One region of the Vibrio rarus genome, then DNA from elsewhere that is predicted to be linked to it. Evidence: predicted binding sites of a transcription regulator. Region 1 holds the regulator's gene; each other region holds the start of a gene.
What was found. Region 1 encodes PurR, which represses purine synthesis genes. Its sites were predicted from a motif close to TNANGNAAACGTTTNCNTNA; they were not measured.
Positions count from the first base shown of each region.

Region 2: purM (phosphoribosylformylglycinamidine cyclo-ligase) is a predicted target of PurR. The motif match lies at 2,998-3,017, and genes of this name have one in related genera.
Region 3: OCU56_RS16985 (formate--tetrahydrofolate ligase) is a predicted target of PurR. The motif match lies at 1,359-1,378, and genes of this name have one in related genera.
Region 4: metK (methionine adenosyltransferase) is a predicted target of PurR. The motif match lies at 2,491-2,510, and genes of this name have one in related genera.

Region 1 covers NZ_AP024900.1:1,741,272-1,745,466, reverse strand. The annotation lists gene OCU56_RS07990 (alpha/beta fold hydrolase) at 1-731, shown strand, start outside; gene OCU56_RS07985 (DUF2007 domain-containing protein) at 728-1,048, opposite strand; gene OCU56_RS07980 (TVP38/TMEM64 family protein) at 1,286-1,972, opposite strand; gene purR (HTH-type transcriptional repressor PurR) at 2,132-3,148, opposite strand; gene torD (molecular chaperone TorD) at 3,289-3,939, opposite strand; gene elyC (envelope biogenesis factor ElyC) at 4,057-4,195, opposite strand, start outside.
Region 2 covers NZ_AP024900.1:2,058,241-2,062,435, forward strand. The annotation lists gene arsC (arsenate reductase (glutaredoxin)) at 1-64, shown strand, start outside; gene OCU56_RS09360 (DUF2069 domain-containing protein) at 82-513, shown strand; gene OCU56_RS09365 (DUF2066 domain-containing protein) at 852-2,054, opposite strand; gene upp (uracil phosphoribosyltransferase) at 2,160-2,786, opposite strand; gene purM (phosphoribosylformylglycinamidine cyclo-ligase) at 3,086-4,126, shown strand; gene purN (phosphoribosylglycinamide formyltransferase) at 4,129-4,195, shown strand, end outside.
Region 3 covers NZ_AP024901.1:901,147-905,341, reverse strand. The annotation lists gene OCU56_RS16985 (formate--tetrahydrofolate ligase) at 1-1,288, opposite strand, end outside; gene OCU56_RS16980 (hypothetical protein) at 1,446-2,000, opposite strand; gene OCU56_RS16975 (transposase) at 2,118-3,095, shown strand; gene OCU56_RS16970 (cytosolic protein) at 3,449-3,787, shown strand; partial or broken gene OCU56_RS16965 (hypothetical protein) at 4,077-4,195, opposite strand, start outside.
Region 4 covers NZ_AP024900.1:2,379,032-2,383,226, forward strand. The annotation lists gene epd (erythrose-4-phosphate dehydrogenase) at 1-178, opposite strand, end outside; gene tkt (transketolase) at 313-2,307, opposite strand; gene metK (methionine adenosyltransferase) at 2,645-3,799, shown strand; gene OCU56_RS10815 (DUF2189 domain-containing protein) at 4,081-4,195, shown strand, end outside.

The sequences.
Region 1 (4,195 bases):
TTGTGCATGGGGCGGGTGGCAGTTCGTCTATCTGGTTTAAACAGATAAAAGCGTATAAAGAGCATTTCAATATTTTGCTCATTGATTTACGTGGGCACGGCAAGTCAAATACCTTGTTTAAGGATATTATTAGTAAACGTTACACATTTGAATCAGTGACCAATGATATTTTGCATGTGCTTGATCATTTAAGCATTAAGTCAGCGCACTTTGTTGGCATGTCTTTAGGGACAATTATTGTGCGTACATTGGCAGAAATGGCATCGGATCGCGTGGACTCCATGGTGTTAGGTGGCGCGGTGACGCGGTTTAATACCCGTTCACAAATCTTAATGAAATTGGGCAATTTGTGTAAGAATATCATCCCTTATATGTGGCTCTATCGTTTATTTGCATGGATAGTGATGCCACAAAAAGGCCAATTAGAGTCTCGACTGATGTTTGTGCGCGAAGCTCGAAAGCTGTGCCAGAAAGAATTTAAGCGTTGGTTTAAATTGGCGGCAGACGTGAACCCGTTAATGAAATATTTTAAAGATAAAGAGCTTAATATCCCCACTCTTTATTTGATGGGCGACAAAGACTATATGTTCATTAAACCAGTGAAAGAGATGGTGTTGGCGCACAAAAACAGCCAATTGGTGGAAATTGCAGATTGTGGCCATGTGTGCAATGTGGAAAGACCACAAGAGTTTAATCAGCGTTCAATCTCATTTATTCAGGCTTTGGCTTAATCTTCTGGTCTATTGCTGCCACATTGCCAGCAAAGAGCAAACTGACCTTCATTAATCTCATCACATTCGATACAGCGCCATTTTTGCGAAGCGATTTGCTGATGCAGTTGTTCAAACTCGGCAATAATGGTTTTAGCTTGTGTGTGCTGATGCGGCGTAAGCAACCATAGATAAGGCAAGGTAGAATCGTCCATAGGCAGTTCTCCTTGTAAACCAAACATTCCTTCGCCACGTACCTCAGTTTCAATATTATAACTCAGTAATAGCTCACGCATGATATGAGCTTGCGGTGGGTTTTGCGCAATAAATATTTTTATTTCTATCCTAGTGGTACCAATCGTACTCAATAAATGGTCATTCTAGATTGTTAACATACTCGAGAACTGCGTTAGAATTTTTGATAGTAGAATAACGACTTATCGAAATATTCCGCTTTGTTTTCGAGCATTTTTCCTACGCTATTTCTGACAACTTACTTGGTATGATTGACTACGGTGGCATTGTGCTCACCGTAAGTCATTGCCCGCATCATCTATGAATTACGGTGATGGGGATTATACGGTGGTTGAACTATTGTGTGGGCGCAGTTTTGCCATGACCCATTTCGCAATTAGCGGGAATAAACCCAATAACGCAAATGAGGCTAACACAGTAGGGGATACGATACCGGAAAGGCTGTCAATTTCGGCTAGTTGCGTACCGGCGTTGAGGTAAACCATAGTACCCGCTAACATTCCTAATTGGCTGACCACATAGAACTTGGCAACAGAAATAGGTGTTAACCCCATCAATAGATTGATTAAGAAAAAAGGAAATACTGGGATAAGACGTAAAGAAAAGAGGTAAAAGGCCCCATCTTTCTCTACCCCGTTATTGATGGTCGCAAGTTTTGACCCAAACTTCGCTTGCACCCAGTCTCGAAGCAAATAACGACTGCTTAAAAACGCCAAAGTTGCGCCAATTGTGCTGGCAAACGACACTAACAATAAGCTACTCCAAAAGCCAAATAAGGCCGCGCCAAGCAGAGTGACAACGGCCGCTCCAGGGATGGAAAAAGCGGTGATAAACACATAGCCGATAAAGTACAGTGTGGCGGATAACAAGAAGTGTTCAGCTATGTGGCTATTTAGGGCGAGTTGTTGCGCTTTAGCGTTTTCTAAAGTGAAGTGTTGGCCAAAGTTGACGGCCAAAAGTACGATGGCACAGACTAAAATTAGTCCTATTATCAATTTCTTATTCATGTGTGAGCTCTTATTGTTATGCAATAAGTATAGAGACACGTTGACGAAACTAAAACTTTCACTGTGATGGAAAAAAGTGGGCCTATAGCGCTTTTTAGTAATAAAAAAAATCGACAACCAAGAGGTTGCCGATCGTAAGAGGTTTGCTACCTTGCTGGCCTAGTCGTTATTGAGGTTTTTGACACTGGCTCTTTCAATTAGCTCTGGGTGCATTTCAAAGATGCGACGCTCATGCTCTTTATTTTTAATGCGCTCTAACAGGATCTCAAAGGCGGTTTTACCCACACGGCGTTTGGGCTGATGTATGGTGGTTAATGGTGGTGAGAAGTAAGCCGCAAGATCGATGTTATCGTAGCCAATGACCGAAATATCTTCGGGAATGTCGATATTGTGTTGTCTTAGACGACTGATCAAGCCTAACGCCATAATATCATTGAAGCAAAAAATAGAGGTGGGACGCTCTTCTTTAGACATTGCTACCAGTTTATCGGCCGCTTCTACAGCCGTATCACATTCAAAGTTACCTTCAAAAATGAGTTTTTCATTAAATGGGATATTGGCTTCAGCTAACGCTCTTTTGTAGCCAGAAATGCGCTCAATACAGGCCAGTTTCTCAGCTTGTCCAGTCAGGCAGGCAATTTTATGGTGACCATTGTTAACTAAGTATTTAGTGGCTAAATACCCCCCTTCTTCAGAGTTATCAATGATTTTATCTGCCGAGGAAGACTCCGGTCCCCAGTCCATAACCACTTTTGGGATGTTAGGGTGAGAGTCGAGCATTTGACGCAACTCTTCGGTTAAGTCAGAACACATCACTAAAATACCGTCGACGCGCTTCTCCGCTAACATACGAATATAATCACGTTGCTTTTCGTATAGCCCACCGGTATTACACAAAATAAGAGTGTAACCTTGGCGGTAACAGTAACTTTCAACGCCGTCGACCACTTCGGCAAAGAAAGGGTTAGTGGATTGAGTCACTAACATGCCAATAGTTCGTGTGCTATTGCATTTTAGACTACGAGCAACGGCACTTGGGGCGTAATTTAGGTTTTTTACGGCTTCCATCACTCGTTGCTGAGTTGCTTCGGCCACAAAGCGTGTTTTATTAATAACGTGAGAAACTGTGGTGGTAGAAACCCCTGCAAGTTTAGCGACGTCTTTGATGGTTGCCATGCGTTACCTTGTTAATAAAAGATGGATGCAATAAACATAAATTAAACTGTGCGATCCTTCACTCAGCAAACGATTGCGCGGAGGGGGAGTCTAGCCATAAATATGGCCACTGACAATGGATTTATGAATATATTTGGAATCTATGTCTCATTAGCAAGATAGTGGCAGTCAATTTTGCAAAAATTCACTAGTAATACGGATACGGCCGCATAAAAACCAAATTCATCATAGCGTTTACAGTCAGCAGAAAACTGGGGTATCCAGGTTAAGAGGTGTTGCTCAATTAAGGCTTTTTGCTCTGCCAGGGCCGCTTCCATATGCGACTCTTTTTCTAGGGCATTACAACGAATAATAAGATTGCCTAGAAAATCCAACTCAATGGCTAAATGATCAGCGGGTTCATTGAAGTGACCATCTACCTTAATGCCTTTATTTAACATTAATTGCGTCATGTCTTGTGCAGGCTTGCCGTTAAGTAGCTTGTTTTCTTCAAGATAGAGAGAGGCATAAGGTAAGGCGGCGTATTTATCTGAGGTGAGAAACAGATTACAAAAGTCGGCGGACAATTCTAATTGCGCATCTTCACGCTGTTGTAGTCGGTCAAAGGCATCCACTAAAGCCTCCACCGCCTCACTAAGTTGTGGATTCTCACCTAAACCGGCAAGAAAGCCACGCACAGCAGAAGATTGATAAGCCTGCAAATCTTGCTCTGTTAGTTCCTTAGAAAAAAGGCTGGAAAACCACCAGTAGATCTCTGCTCGTTGCTCGTTGAACTGCTTAACTTCTTGCATAAACGCACCACAATTTCATTTTAATTACTATAAAGAATAGTAGCTTAGGTCATCTTTACTATGTGAGTGAGATGAATATTAATTAAAATGTGCGCAATGAAGCAAAAGGTGAGTGCATTACTCACCATTGGCTAAATTTCTCAAACGTTGCCACCATTGCCCCATCGTTTCGTGCCAGTAACGTTCGGTTTGTTCTAGGTAACGGGCTTGCGGTGTGTATTTTTGCCAAGGCTGCACAATGTGGGATTGAGCTAAA
Region 2 (4,195 bases), 320 kb from region 1:
TGTGGTCGCTAACGGCAAAGCAAAACATGGCCGTCCCCCACAACAGGTACTTGAGATCCTATAATGCCTCCTCCCAATGATATGGCACCCCAGACTAGACGCTGGCTAAGAGTGGCGCAAATGGGTCACGGCTTGCTAGTTGCTTGGGTTGTGCTTTGGCACAGCTTAATCTCTCCCCCCATAGAATTTAGCCCTTGGTTTCTTACCATTGCTTGGACCTTGCCTTTATTGTTACCAATGAAAGGCATACTTAAGCAAAACCCCTACACTTTTGCCTGGGCTAACTTCATTCTTCTTTTGTATTTTCTACATTCTTTAACACTGGTTTATGTGGATGAGGGAGAGCGAGCTTTAGCCATCACTGAACTGTGTTTAACCAGTATCACCTTTATTGCCAATACGGTTTATAGTCGCCAACGTGGTAGAGAGTTAGGTTTAAAGCTAAAAAAACTCTCGCAATATAAACAAGAAGAGCAACAACGCTTTGAAGGTTATACCAATCACACTAAGTAAGTGATCAGAAATAGCGTAGGAAAAATGCTCGAAAACAAGGCAGGATTTTTCGATAAGTAGTTATTCTACAATCAAAAATTCTAACGCAGTTATCGAGTATTTTAACAAGCTAGAATGACCAGTTATTTAGTACGATTGGTATTCACTCTATGTATCACCACAGGTTCGATTAACCAAAAAAAATCCCCATCATAGAATGGGGATTTTTTTGTGCTTGACCGAGTCACTCATACCACTAATCACTGTAATTAAGTGGTCAGAATAAGCAGTTGTTCTACATTCAAAAGTTACAACGCCGTGATCAAGTGTTTTAACAAGCTAGAATGATCAGTTAATGACTACGATTGCCATTTATAATGTAATGGCTCCGGGGTAGTCTCCACCACAGGTGCCGTTTCTGGTTGCAGTGGCGCGGTGACTTTCTCAGTAACTTGTGGCGCACCACTGATGGTACCTTCCCCTTGAGAGACACTATTTTCTGGCGCTACGCTCACCTGTTTTACCTCTTTAGGCGTAACAGGTGCCGCTATTTTTATCACACGCTTGTTTCTAAGAAGTTGTCGTTCAAAATCGGCTTGTTCGGTAATAAGGTTAACTTGAAAATTCACTTCTTGTCCTACGGTATGCACTAAGTCCACCGAGGCAACACTAGGTAAGTTTTCTAAGTAACGCTCAATATGAAAGAACATACTTGCCCCTTTAACACCGCTGAACTTTACATTCATAGAAGAAGCGATTTCACCGTTAGATTTAGCCGAGCTTTTTTTTGCGTAATAACGACCCAGTTCCGCCACCATATTTTCAGTGACCTGCTTGTTAGTACCTGTTGCTTCACCACTCACAGAAGCTATCTGAGTATCCGCTATGAATTGTGGCTTATCATCATATAAAGTCCAACGTAAATGCTGTTGATTGCCCTTACGGGTGATTCGAGCTACCACTACGGCATCCGCATCACTATAACGACGGCTACTTTTAGAAATTTGTTTTGTGAAACCGCCCCAGACTTCTGTTGCCTTGATGCTAGTAATATCATCAATATCACCCACAGGCACAGTTATTGGCAATCCCTTCATTCCTGCAATATATCTTAAATTAGCAACGGAGGTTCTTTCTGATTGCTCCCAACTAATCGTACGGTCATAGCCATTATCTTCCACTACCCATACTAATAGACGTGCACGTTCTTCTGGCCAAAAAGGGAGGTTAGCTTGAGCTAATAAAGATTGGATCTGCCTAGAGTTGAACGACATTTTTAATAGAGGTTGACCATTTTTCTCCGCGGGAGTAATGGTTGAAAGAAAGCGGCTGCTTTGAGTTAACGCCTTTTGTATCACAGCACTCTCTAACGAGGCGGAGTCCCCTGTAGCCCGAACGATGACATCTCTCATGCCTTCACGACGCGCCAATTCCTCACCACTATGTTTCGCATCTTGTTGCTGTTCAAACACAACAGCTTCTGTATCAAACACATTAACCTTAGTCACAGCTAATGCCGAAAATGAGGTTAATGTTGCTAGCAAACAAGCCAAAAATCGCATAAATAACTCAATAATATTAAATAGTTAACAAATAATAACTAAGGATACGAAAACCAACAAGTAGAGCCTAAAAAAAACAGCTCTACTATGTGGCGTTATTGGGGTTTATTTAGTACCAAAAATTTTATCGCCCGCATCACCTAGACCCGGAACAATGTAACCTTTGTCATTTAAGCACTCATCGATAGCAGCAGTGAAAAGCTCGATATCAGGGTGGGCTTTTTCTAATGCCTCAATACCTTCAGGAGCGGCAACCAATACTAAGGCTTTAACTGTTTTACAGCCTTGCTCTTTTAAAAGATCAATGGTTGCGATCATAGAGCCACCTGTTGCCAGCATTGGGTCAACAACCAAAGCAATACGCTCATCAATAGAAGACGCTAACTTATTAAAGTAAGGTACGGGTTCTAATGTTTCTTCATCACGGTAGATACCTACCACGCTGATTTTAGCACTAGGCATGTGCTCTAACACGCCATCCATCATGCCAAGGCCTGCACGCAAGATTGGTACAACTGTGACTTTTTTACCTTTAATTTGGTCAACTTCAACATCGCCATCCCACCCTTTAATGGTGACACGCTCTGTTGCGAAATCAGCTGTAGCTTCATAAGTCAGTAAACTACCCACTTCTGTTGCTAGTTCTCTAAAACGCTTAGTACTAATATCCCCTTCGCGCATTAAACCTAGTTTATGTTTCACAAGCGGGTGTTTTACTTCAACAACTCTCATATTCTTCTCCAATCTAATTTTACAAACGCCAGAATTATATACCCAAACCGCCTCAAGTTACGAGTCACACACCCCTTTGCACGCAATTTAACCGTAGAGATAAAGAAATAAATAGGCCCTTGCCTGCGCCACTTAGCTCCCTTCTACTCTCGCTTTTTGCTCTTTTTTACCCCCCTGATATGCACATCAAATCAACAACTGACACAAATATCCGCGCAAACGTTTGCTATTACTGATTATCCCTTGTTAGAATAGCGCCGATTTTTCTTCCCTAAACTTTTCTAAACGAGGAATTTCCCGTGAGTAGTAACAAGCCTTCTCTGAGCTATAAAGATGCTGGTGTAGATATTGATGCTGGCAACGCACTGGTTGACAAAATTAAAGGTGCTGTAAAGCGCACACGTCGTCCAGAGGTCATGGGTGGCATTGGTGGCTTTGGTGCATTATGCGAATTGCCAACCAAATATAAGCAACCAGTACTGGTTTCGGGTACAGATGGCGTTGGTACTAAACTACGCCTTGCTCTAGATATGAAAAAACATGACACCATTGGTATCGATCTAGTGGCAATGTGTGTGAATGACCTTATCGTTCAAGGTGGCGAGCCTCTATTTTTCTTAGATTATTACGCAACAGGGAAACTTGACGTTGAAACTGCAGCTGACGTTGTAGCGGGTATTGCAGAAGGTTGTGTGCAAGCTGGTTGTTCATTAATCGGTGGTGAAACAGCTGAAATGCCAGGCATGTATGAAGGTGACGACTACGACGTTGCTGGCTTCTGTGTTGGCGTGGTAGAAAAAGAAGACATCATCGACGGCACTAAAGTGGCTGCAGGTGACGCTCTTATTGCCGTAGGTTCAAGTGGCCCACACTCAAACGGTTACTCTCTAGTTCGTAAGATCCTTGAAGTTTCACAAGCGGATCTAAACCAAGACCTAGAAGGCAAACCACTAGGTGAGCACCTACTACAACCAACAAAAATTTACATCAAATCAGCGCTTAAAATGATTGAGAAGCACGACATTCATGCTATCTCTCACATCACTGGCGGTGGTTTCTGGGAAAATATCCCACGAGTGCTTCCTGAAGGTACTAAAGCGGTTATCGATGGTAACAGCTGGCAGTGGCCAACCGTGTTCAACTGGCTGCAAGAAAACGGCAATGTTGACACTCGCGAAATGTACCGCACATTTAACTGTGGTGTTGGCCTTGTTGTTGCACTTCCTCAAGATCAAGCACAAGCGGCGGTTGACCTTCTAATCGAAGAAGGTGAAAACGCTTGGGTTATCGGTCAAATCGCTGAAGCAAACGGCGACGAAGAGCAAGTAGAGATCAAATAAAAATGACTAAAATAGTCGTCTTAATTTCAGGGAATGGAAGTAATTTACAGGCGATTATTGATGCCTGTA
Region 3 (4,195 bases), on a different replicon from region 1:
CTTCAACGGCGTATGGCAAAGCTTCTACCATGGCTTTAAGCTCGGCCAATTCTTCGTCACTGTCTTGCGGGAAACGGTTAATTGCCACAACAGCAGGCACACCATACTTTACTACGTTTTGAATATGCCAAGCTAAATTATCAAAACCGGCTTTTAGCGCCGCACTGTCTTTGTCGAACATGCTATCGGGGATAGGTTGGCCTGGTTTCAAATTATATAAGCCTGAATTGGCCTTTAAACCGCGCAATGTGGCAACAATTACCGCACAATCTGGAGCTTTGCCAGAGGCTTGCGCTTTAATATTACACGCTTTTTCAAAACCCATGTCCGAGCCAAAGCCCCCTTCGGTTACCGTATAGTCCACCAATTTAGTGGCAATATTGTCGGCTATAATCGAAGAGTTACCGTGGGCAATGTTAGCAAATGGACCCGCGTGAACTAAGGTTGGGATCCCTTCTAACGTTTGCATCATAGTGGGCTCAATGGCTTGACGCATACTAACTGTCATAGCGCCAGCTACACCAAGATCTTCCGTCGTTACTGCTTGTCCATCAAAGTTGTAACCAATGACGATCTTACCAATACGCAGACGCAGATCGTGTAAATCTGCGGCCAAGGCGAGTACCGCCATTAATTCTGAAGCAGCAGAAATATCAAAACCATCTTCTCGTTCATAGCCATTGATGGTTTTGCCTTCATCATTCAAACCTACATTGATTTTTCGTAGGGCACGGTCATTGTGATCCACTACTCGCTTCCACACTATGCTAGTAGGATCAATACGCAATGGCTTCATGCCCGTGCGAGCTTCAAAGTCGTCATAACCCTTTCTTTGCTCGTGATAAATACGAGCATCAATAGCAGCAGACGCTAAGTTATGCGCTGCAGTAACGGCGTGGATGTCTCCGGTGAGGTGCAAATTTAGCTCTTCCATTGGTGCAACTTGAGAGTAACCACCACCCGCAGCACCACCTTTCACGCCAAAAACAGGGCCCATTGACGGTTGTCTAATGCAAGTCATTACCGACTGACCGACCTTAAATAAGCCTTGAGCTAAACCTATGGCTGTAACCGTTTTGCCTTCTCCAAGTGGCGTGGGAGTAATCGCCGTCACTACCACCAATTTTCCTGTTTTTTTCTTTTTAAGACGTTTTAGTGCTTTAAGGCAAACCTTGGCTTTATATTGTCCATGGGTTTGAATCTCATCTGCATGCAGTCCTACTGCGGTGGCGATATCAGCAATAGGGCGTAAAGGGGTAAAGCGTGAGATTTCAATGTCCGACAGCATGGTGACCTCTGGGGGATATAAAGAGACAATCTGATTTTGGCGGAATAATAAAGAATTTTAGCAATAAGTAAAGAGCAAACGTTTGCGTTGCCTATAAATGAAACAAAAAAAAGGAGTAAATGCATATAAACGAACAAGAAATAACAGACTATTTATTTTATTTCAGTAAGTTAGCAAACCAGGCACCAATTCGTGAACCCTTGTTACCATTTTTAGTCAAAAACTCAGAACCACAATAAAACGATCTCGTCCACTCACAACGTAACTGATCCTTTGATGACGAACATAAAGGGCTCAATGCTTCTGCCGCTTCCATTGCATAGTCATTCGCCAATGAAAAATCCATTTTAAGCTGCCCTTGCGCATACAACCAAAGGTGCATAGTTAACCAAAACTCCATCACTAATGGGGATTTAAATGCGTTAGCATGCTCGCTGTTTAACGAACCCTCTATCACCTGCTGCATAGCCACTAAACTGTCTTGCTGCACTAGAAGTTGCTTTAACAAAACCTCATGACGCAAGGTCAACAAACCAAGTAAGAGTTGTAGATCCGAATGTGCAGGATACTTAAGTTTCGATCTCTCAAATAACGCCGTATTTTCTTCACATACCTTAGCCAAAAAAGATTCATCACAACACACCCCTTTAGCCACAGGAATACAAAACCCCATCCCTTGAATCACACCATACAACACATTACTTATAGCCATAACACCCCCAAAAAACTCACCATACCTGATGAACACAAATGTGGCCACCCATTGTAATACCCTATTTGAAAACCATTGACTAAACTTAATGCACGATTTGAATGCAGGAGTAACCTAATGCCTCGCCCTCGAAGAACTCAAATTAGTCTTGAAGATACGCCTTATTATCATTGCTGCAGTCGCGTTGTTAGGCGCGCGTACCTTTGTGGCGACGATGCTTACTCCGGGAAAAATTACGACCATAGGCGTGGTTGGGTTGAATCATTATTACTAAAACTCACATCAGTATTTGCCATCGATGTTGCCGCTTTTGCTATTATGTCCAATCACTTACATGTGGTGTTACACGTTGATATTGAGGCCGCCAACGACTGGAGTGACAGAGAAGTACTTGAGCAATGGCATCAAATATTTAAAGGCGATGAACTCACTCATCGCTTTGTTAAAGGGCATTTACTCCCCCCTGCAGATACCGCAATATTGCAGCATAGGATTGCTACTTATCGAAGTCGCCTTTGTGATATCAGCTGGTTTATGCGTTGTCTTAATGAGCCCATCGCGCGAAGGGCAAACCAAGAAGACAACTGCTCTGGCCGATTTTGGGAAGGACGGTTTAAATCTCAAGCCTTGCTCGACGAGGCTGCGCTAATTACCTGCATGGCTTACGTAGATTTAAATCCAATTAGAGCCAAAATGGCCAAAACACTTGAGCAGTCAGAGCATACCAGCATTCAACTTCGCATTCAGGGGGCTTTAAGAGGAGAGCAACCTAAACGTTTACTGCCTTTTATAGAAAATGAACAGCACAATCAACCTAAGGGCGTGGCTTTTCCGCTAAGTGACTACTTACAACTCATTGATGAAACAGGGCGGTTAATTCGGGATGATAAGCGTGGCGCTATCAGTAGTGGTAGTCAGGATTTACTAGTAAAAATGAATATTGCCCCCGATAACTGGATGACACTTATCACTCAATTTGGCCACTTGTTCCATGGCCCTGTTGGGACACTTGAAGAACTGACATCTTACTGTGAGCATTTAGAAAAGCGGCGACGGCATTTTGCGAAATGTTGCCGATATTTAAAAGAGCACTAATTGTCTAAAGACTGATCGTCTACCTCCACCGAACCTTTAGATAGGTTCAACCCAAACACGCCTAACATTTACAATTTCTAACCTAAATCAACCACTTTCCAATAGCATTACTGTTATTACTAAGTTATTACATAGAATTGAATCAGACTCGTTATCAATTTTTATGTTTCTTATGAAATTTACTATGGGTGTCTTGGATTTGTGGATTTGTTGCTCCATTAAAATCTGCACCCAATACTGCTTCCTACACTGAAGTATTCATCATGTATCGCTTTTGTTTAGCCGCTAAATATCCACTACATTACGCCTCGGATAGTGATAGAATCCCAACATCAAAATGACCGAGAAACTCTATGTTTATCCATCATGTTAACGACATCGACTGGCTGGTGATTACAGCTTTTGAAGAATTTAAAACTCTATTTATCGAAGACGCTGGTGCGATCCCATCTTGCTTCTCTAGAGCTAGTGAATTGAGCCTGATTGATCAAGCCAAGCGCACTTATGGATATTTGCCTCAATTCAGCGGCGTAATCACCGATACGGGCACTTTTCAAAGCAAGGCTAATAAAGAAGATTTGAACCCACAACTTGCCTGCCTTGTGGAGGGACGTGGTCGAGTGTTTATCTATCATGGCGGCTTTGTGGCTTTTGTGGATGACGAACAAACCTTTATTACGCGGATAGACTAAAAGTCATTCAGTTAGTTGCAATCGACATTCCTACCCGTTCATCCGCAAACATTGCGTTTATTCGCAGGGTTCACAATTGAGTAGCCCTCTATGCATAATAGAGTGCTAGAGTTTGTCCAAGCCCCCTGTTGTACAAATTATTCATTTGCAAATTTACTGCTACCTAAATATATTGCAGGACGTTTTGAGTAACTAAGTACCAACTAAGAAGGTTCTAAACAGAAACGTAAGTACACAAAAGGCAAGATTTTAACGTCTTGCCTTATCTTCAATTTAAGCGTACCACTACACTGCCTGTCATCACAATTTTAATAGCACCTTTCTTTGGATCATCGTTATGCCACTCAGGTTTAATCGCGACAATCGCATTATAGAGATCCACGCAAATCCCACGACTCATGACCACAA
Region 4 (4,195 bases), 640 kb from region 1:
CTTTGTGCTGAAAACGACCGTGGCTAGTATCATATTGAAGCAAATGCGCCATTGCGTCAGGTTGGGCTATCTCATTGACCGCAACCACTTTAATCTGCTGTTGCTTGCCACTTTCATAGACGGCTCTAAGTACATTCCGTCCAATGCGACCAAAGCCATTGATTGCGACTCTTAGCATACCTAACTCCAGTAAGGCTTATTATATAATGCAGCCCGAGTTTATCAGAACATATTCTGAGGGCAAAAAAAAACCAGCAGTAAACTGCTGGTTTCAATTGATTTTAAGATCTTAAACGAAATATTCTCTCGCGATTAAGCCAAAAGATCGTTTGCTGTATTCACTACATTTTCAGTAGTGAAGCCAAACATCTTGAACAATTCGCCAGCAGGTGCAGATTCACCAAATGATCTCATGCCGATGATCTTGCCACCGAAGCCAACATACTTGTACCAGAAGTCAGCGATACCCGCTTCTACAGCGATACGTTTGGTCACAGATGAAGGCAATACTGATTCGCGGTACGCTTCGTCTTGCTTATCAAATGCATCCGTTGATGGCATAGAAACAACACGTACTGCTTTGCCAGCAGCGGTCAGTTCAGCTTGCGCTGCAACAGCAAGTTCAACTTCAGAACCTGTGGCAATGATGATGAGCTCAGGAGTAGCTGCGCAATCTTTTAGCACGTAAGCGCCTTTAGCAATATCAGCAACTTGAGTTGCGTTACGCTCTTGCTGTGCAAGGTTTTGGCGAGAGAAGATAAGCGCTGTAGGCGCATCTTTACGTTCGATAGCCAATTTCCAAGCAACGGCTGACTCAACTTGGTCACATGGACGCCATGTGCTCATGTTTGGAGTCATACGTAGAGAAGCGACTTGCTCAACCGGTTGGTGCGTTGGGCCATCTTCACCTAAACCGATAGAGTCATGTGTGTAAACTTGAATGTTCTGAACTTTCATCAGAGCAGCCATACGCATTGCGTTACGCGCGTATTCCATGAACATTAGGAATGTTGCGCCGTATGGTACGAAACCACCGTGCAGAGCAATACCGTTCATGATTGCTGTCATACCAAATTCACGTACACCGTAATGGATGTAGTTACCTGAGAAGTCATTCGCTTCAAGAGACTTAGAACCAGACCACATAGTCAAGTTAGAAGGCGCAAGGTCAGCAGAACCACCCATGAATTCAGGAAGCATTTGACCAAACGCTTCTAGTGCGTTTTGTGATGCTTTACGTGATGCAATGTTAGCTGGGTTTGCTTGAAGATCAGCAATGATTTCATTTGCTTTTTCTTCCCACTGCGCTGGAAGCTCACCGTTTACACGACGTTTTAGTTCAGCAGCTTCAGCTGGGTATGCTGCCGCGTAAGCGTCAAATTTAGCATTCCAAGCGGCTTCTTTTTCAGCGCCAGATGCTTTTGCATCCCACTGTGAATAGATATCAGCCGGTACTTCGAAAGGACCGTGTTCCCAGCCAAGAGCGGCTTTAGTGGCAACGATTTCGTCAGCACCTAGTGGAGCACCGTGACAATCGTGCGTACCCGCTTTGTTTGGAGAACCAAAACCAATCACAGTTTTAGTACAAATAAGTGTTGGGCGAGGGTCTGCTTTTGCAGCAATAATAGCGGCATTGATGGCTTCGCTATCGTGACCGTCGACAGCAGGAATTACGTGCCAACCGTAAGCTTCAAAACGCTTAGGCGTATCATCAGAGAACCAGCCTTCAACTTCGCCGTCAATTGAGATGCCGTTGTCATCCCAGAAAGCAACCAGTTTGCCAAGACCTAGAGTACCCGCAAGAGAACATGCCTCGTGTGAAATACCTTCCATCAAACAGCCATCACCCATGAATACATAAGTGAAGTGGTCAACAATGTCGTGACCTTCTTTGTTAAATTGAGCTGCCAATGCTTTCTCAGCCATAGCCATACCAACAGCGTTGGTGATGCCTTGACCTAGAGGGCCGGTAGTGGTCTCAATACCCGGTGCATAACCATATTCTGGGTGACCTGGAGTTTTAGAGTGCAACTGACGGAAGTTTTTAAGGTCATCGATTGATAACTCATAACCAGTCAAATGAAGCAGAGAGTAGATCAGCATTGAGCCGTGACCATTTGACAGAATAAAACGGTCGCGATCAGCCCACTCTGGGTTTTGCGGGTTATGGTTTAAGTGACCACGCCAAAGTACTTCAGCGATGTCAGCCATACCCATTGGTGCGCCTGGGTGACCAGAGTTAGCTTGTTGAACACCATCCATGCTAAGGGCACGAATTGCATTGGCTAGATCTTTACGAGAAGACATGTCTGCTCCTGAATGCATAAGCAATTTATAAAAAAATAAGTCCTGACCCCAACAGAGGGTGTTGGGCGTCGTTATTGTCGCAAAGCGCCTCTATTACTGCAAACAGTTTCCCGAGCAAAATGACAACTATGAGAGATATATTTGTTTAACATCTCACTATCTTTGTTAAATAGTGCTGTGACCTAACGCAAACGTTTAGTTCATTTAAATCGTAAAAAAGCTTGTATTTCACACATTCAAAATTAGAATAGACGTCTAGATGTAGATACAGCTACAAAAAAGTACCATTCAAAAGGCGCCCTGAAGCGTCTTTTCTTAACGAATAAGGGAGCCCATCATGGCTAAGCACCTGTTTACTTCTGAGTCAGTATCAGAAGGCCATCCAGATAAAATCGCAGACCAAATATCAGATGCGGTTCTAGATGCAATTATTGAGCAAGACCCAAAAGCTCGCGTTGCATGTGAAACCTACGTAAAAACTGGCATGGTTATGGTAGGTGGTGAAGTGACTACCTCTGCTTGGGTTGATATCGAAGAGATCACTCGTGAAACCGTTCGTGAAATTGGTTACGTACATTCAGATATGGGCTTTGATGCCAATTCTTGTGCGGTACTAAACACTATTGGTAAACAGTCTCCAGACATTAACCAAGGTGTTGATAAGTCAGACCCTAAAGATCAAGGGGCGGGCGACCAAGGTATCATGTTTGGTTACGCTACCAACGAAACAAAAGTATTGATGCCTGCACCCATTACTTATTCTCACCTTTTAGTAGAGAAGCAAGCAGAAGTTCGCAAGAACGGCACTCTACCTTGGTTGCGTCCAGACGCTAAATCTCAAGTAACATTCCAATACGACCAAGGCAAAATTGTCGGTATTGATGCCGTTGTTCTTTCTACTCAGCACAGTGAAGAGATCTCAACAGACGATCTTCGTGAAGCGGTAATGGAAACCATCATCAAACCGGTATTGCCATCAGAGTGGTTAAATAAAGAAACTAAATTCTTTATCAACCCAACCGGTCGTTTTGTTATCGGTGGCCCAATGGGTGACTGTGGTCTTACTGGTCGTAAAATCATCGTTGATACCTACGGCGGCGCAGCTCGTCACGGTGGCGGTGCATTCTCTGGTAAAGATCCATCAAAAGTTGACCGTAGTGCAGCATACGCAGCTCGTTATGTAGCGAAGAACATCGTAGCGGCTGGCATGGCTGACCGTTGTGAAATCCAATTGTCTTACGCTATCGGTGTTGCTGATCCAACGTCTATCATGGTAGAAACTTTTGGTACTGAAAAAGTATCTCAAGAGATCATCATTGAAGCTGTACGTCAAAACTTCGACTTACGTCCATACGGCCTACAAGAGATGCTGAACCTACTGCAGCCTATCTACAAGAAAACTGCCGCATATGGTCACTTTGGTCGTGAAGAATTCCCATGGGAAGCAACGGACAAAGCCGCAATCCTTAAAGATTTCGCTGGTATCAAATAAGCCAACCTATCTCAAGGTCTCAACATCAAACCTCAGCCTTAGTGCTGAGGTTTTTTTTCGCCCCTTCCTCTTAAGGTGTTTTGTCAGAACCACTACCCACTGTAGCCGCCATCATTTCGATTAATTTTCATACAAAATTTGTATTTCATGCCATCCATGACGATAGTTACCAAGTGAACAAAATGTTAACTAGATCAAGTTTTATCAAATAACGTGGCTCAGTTTAAGGCTAGTGTGAGGTGAACGCCTCTCTGCCCTTAGACTCAATCAGGAGGATGATTATGCCTCGTACATATAATGAAGATGGCTTTCAGCAAGCATCGAAAGTAAAAGACAGTGAGTACGCAAAAACACTGCCATGCAACAAAATCACCATCAGCGACCCATTTCAATGGC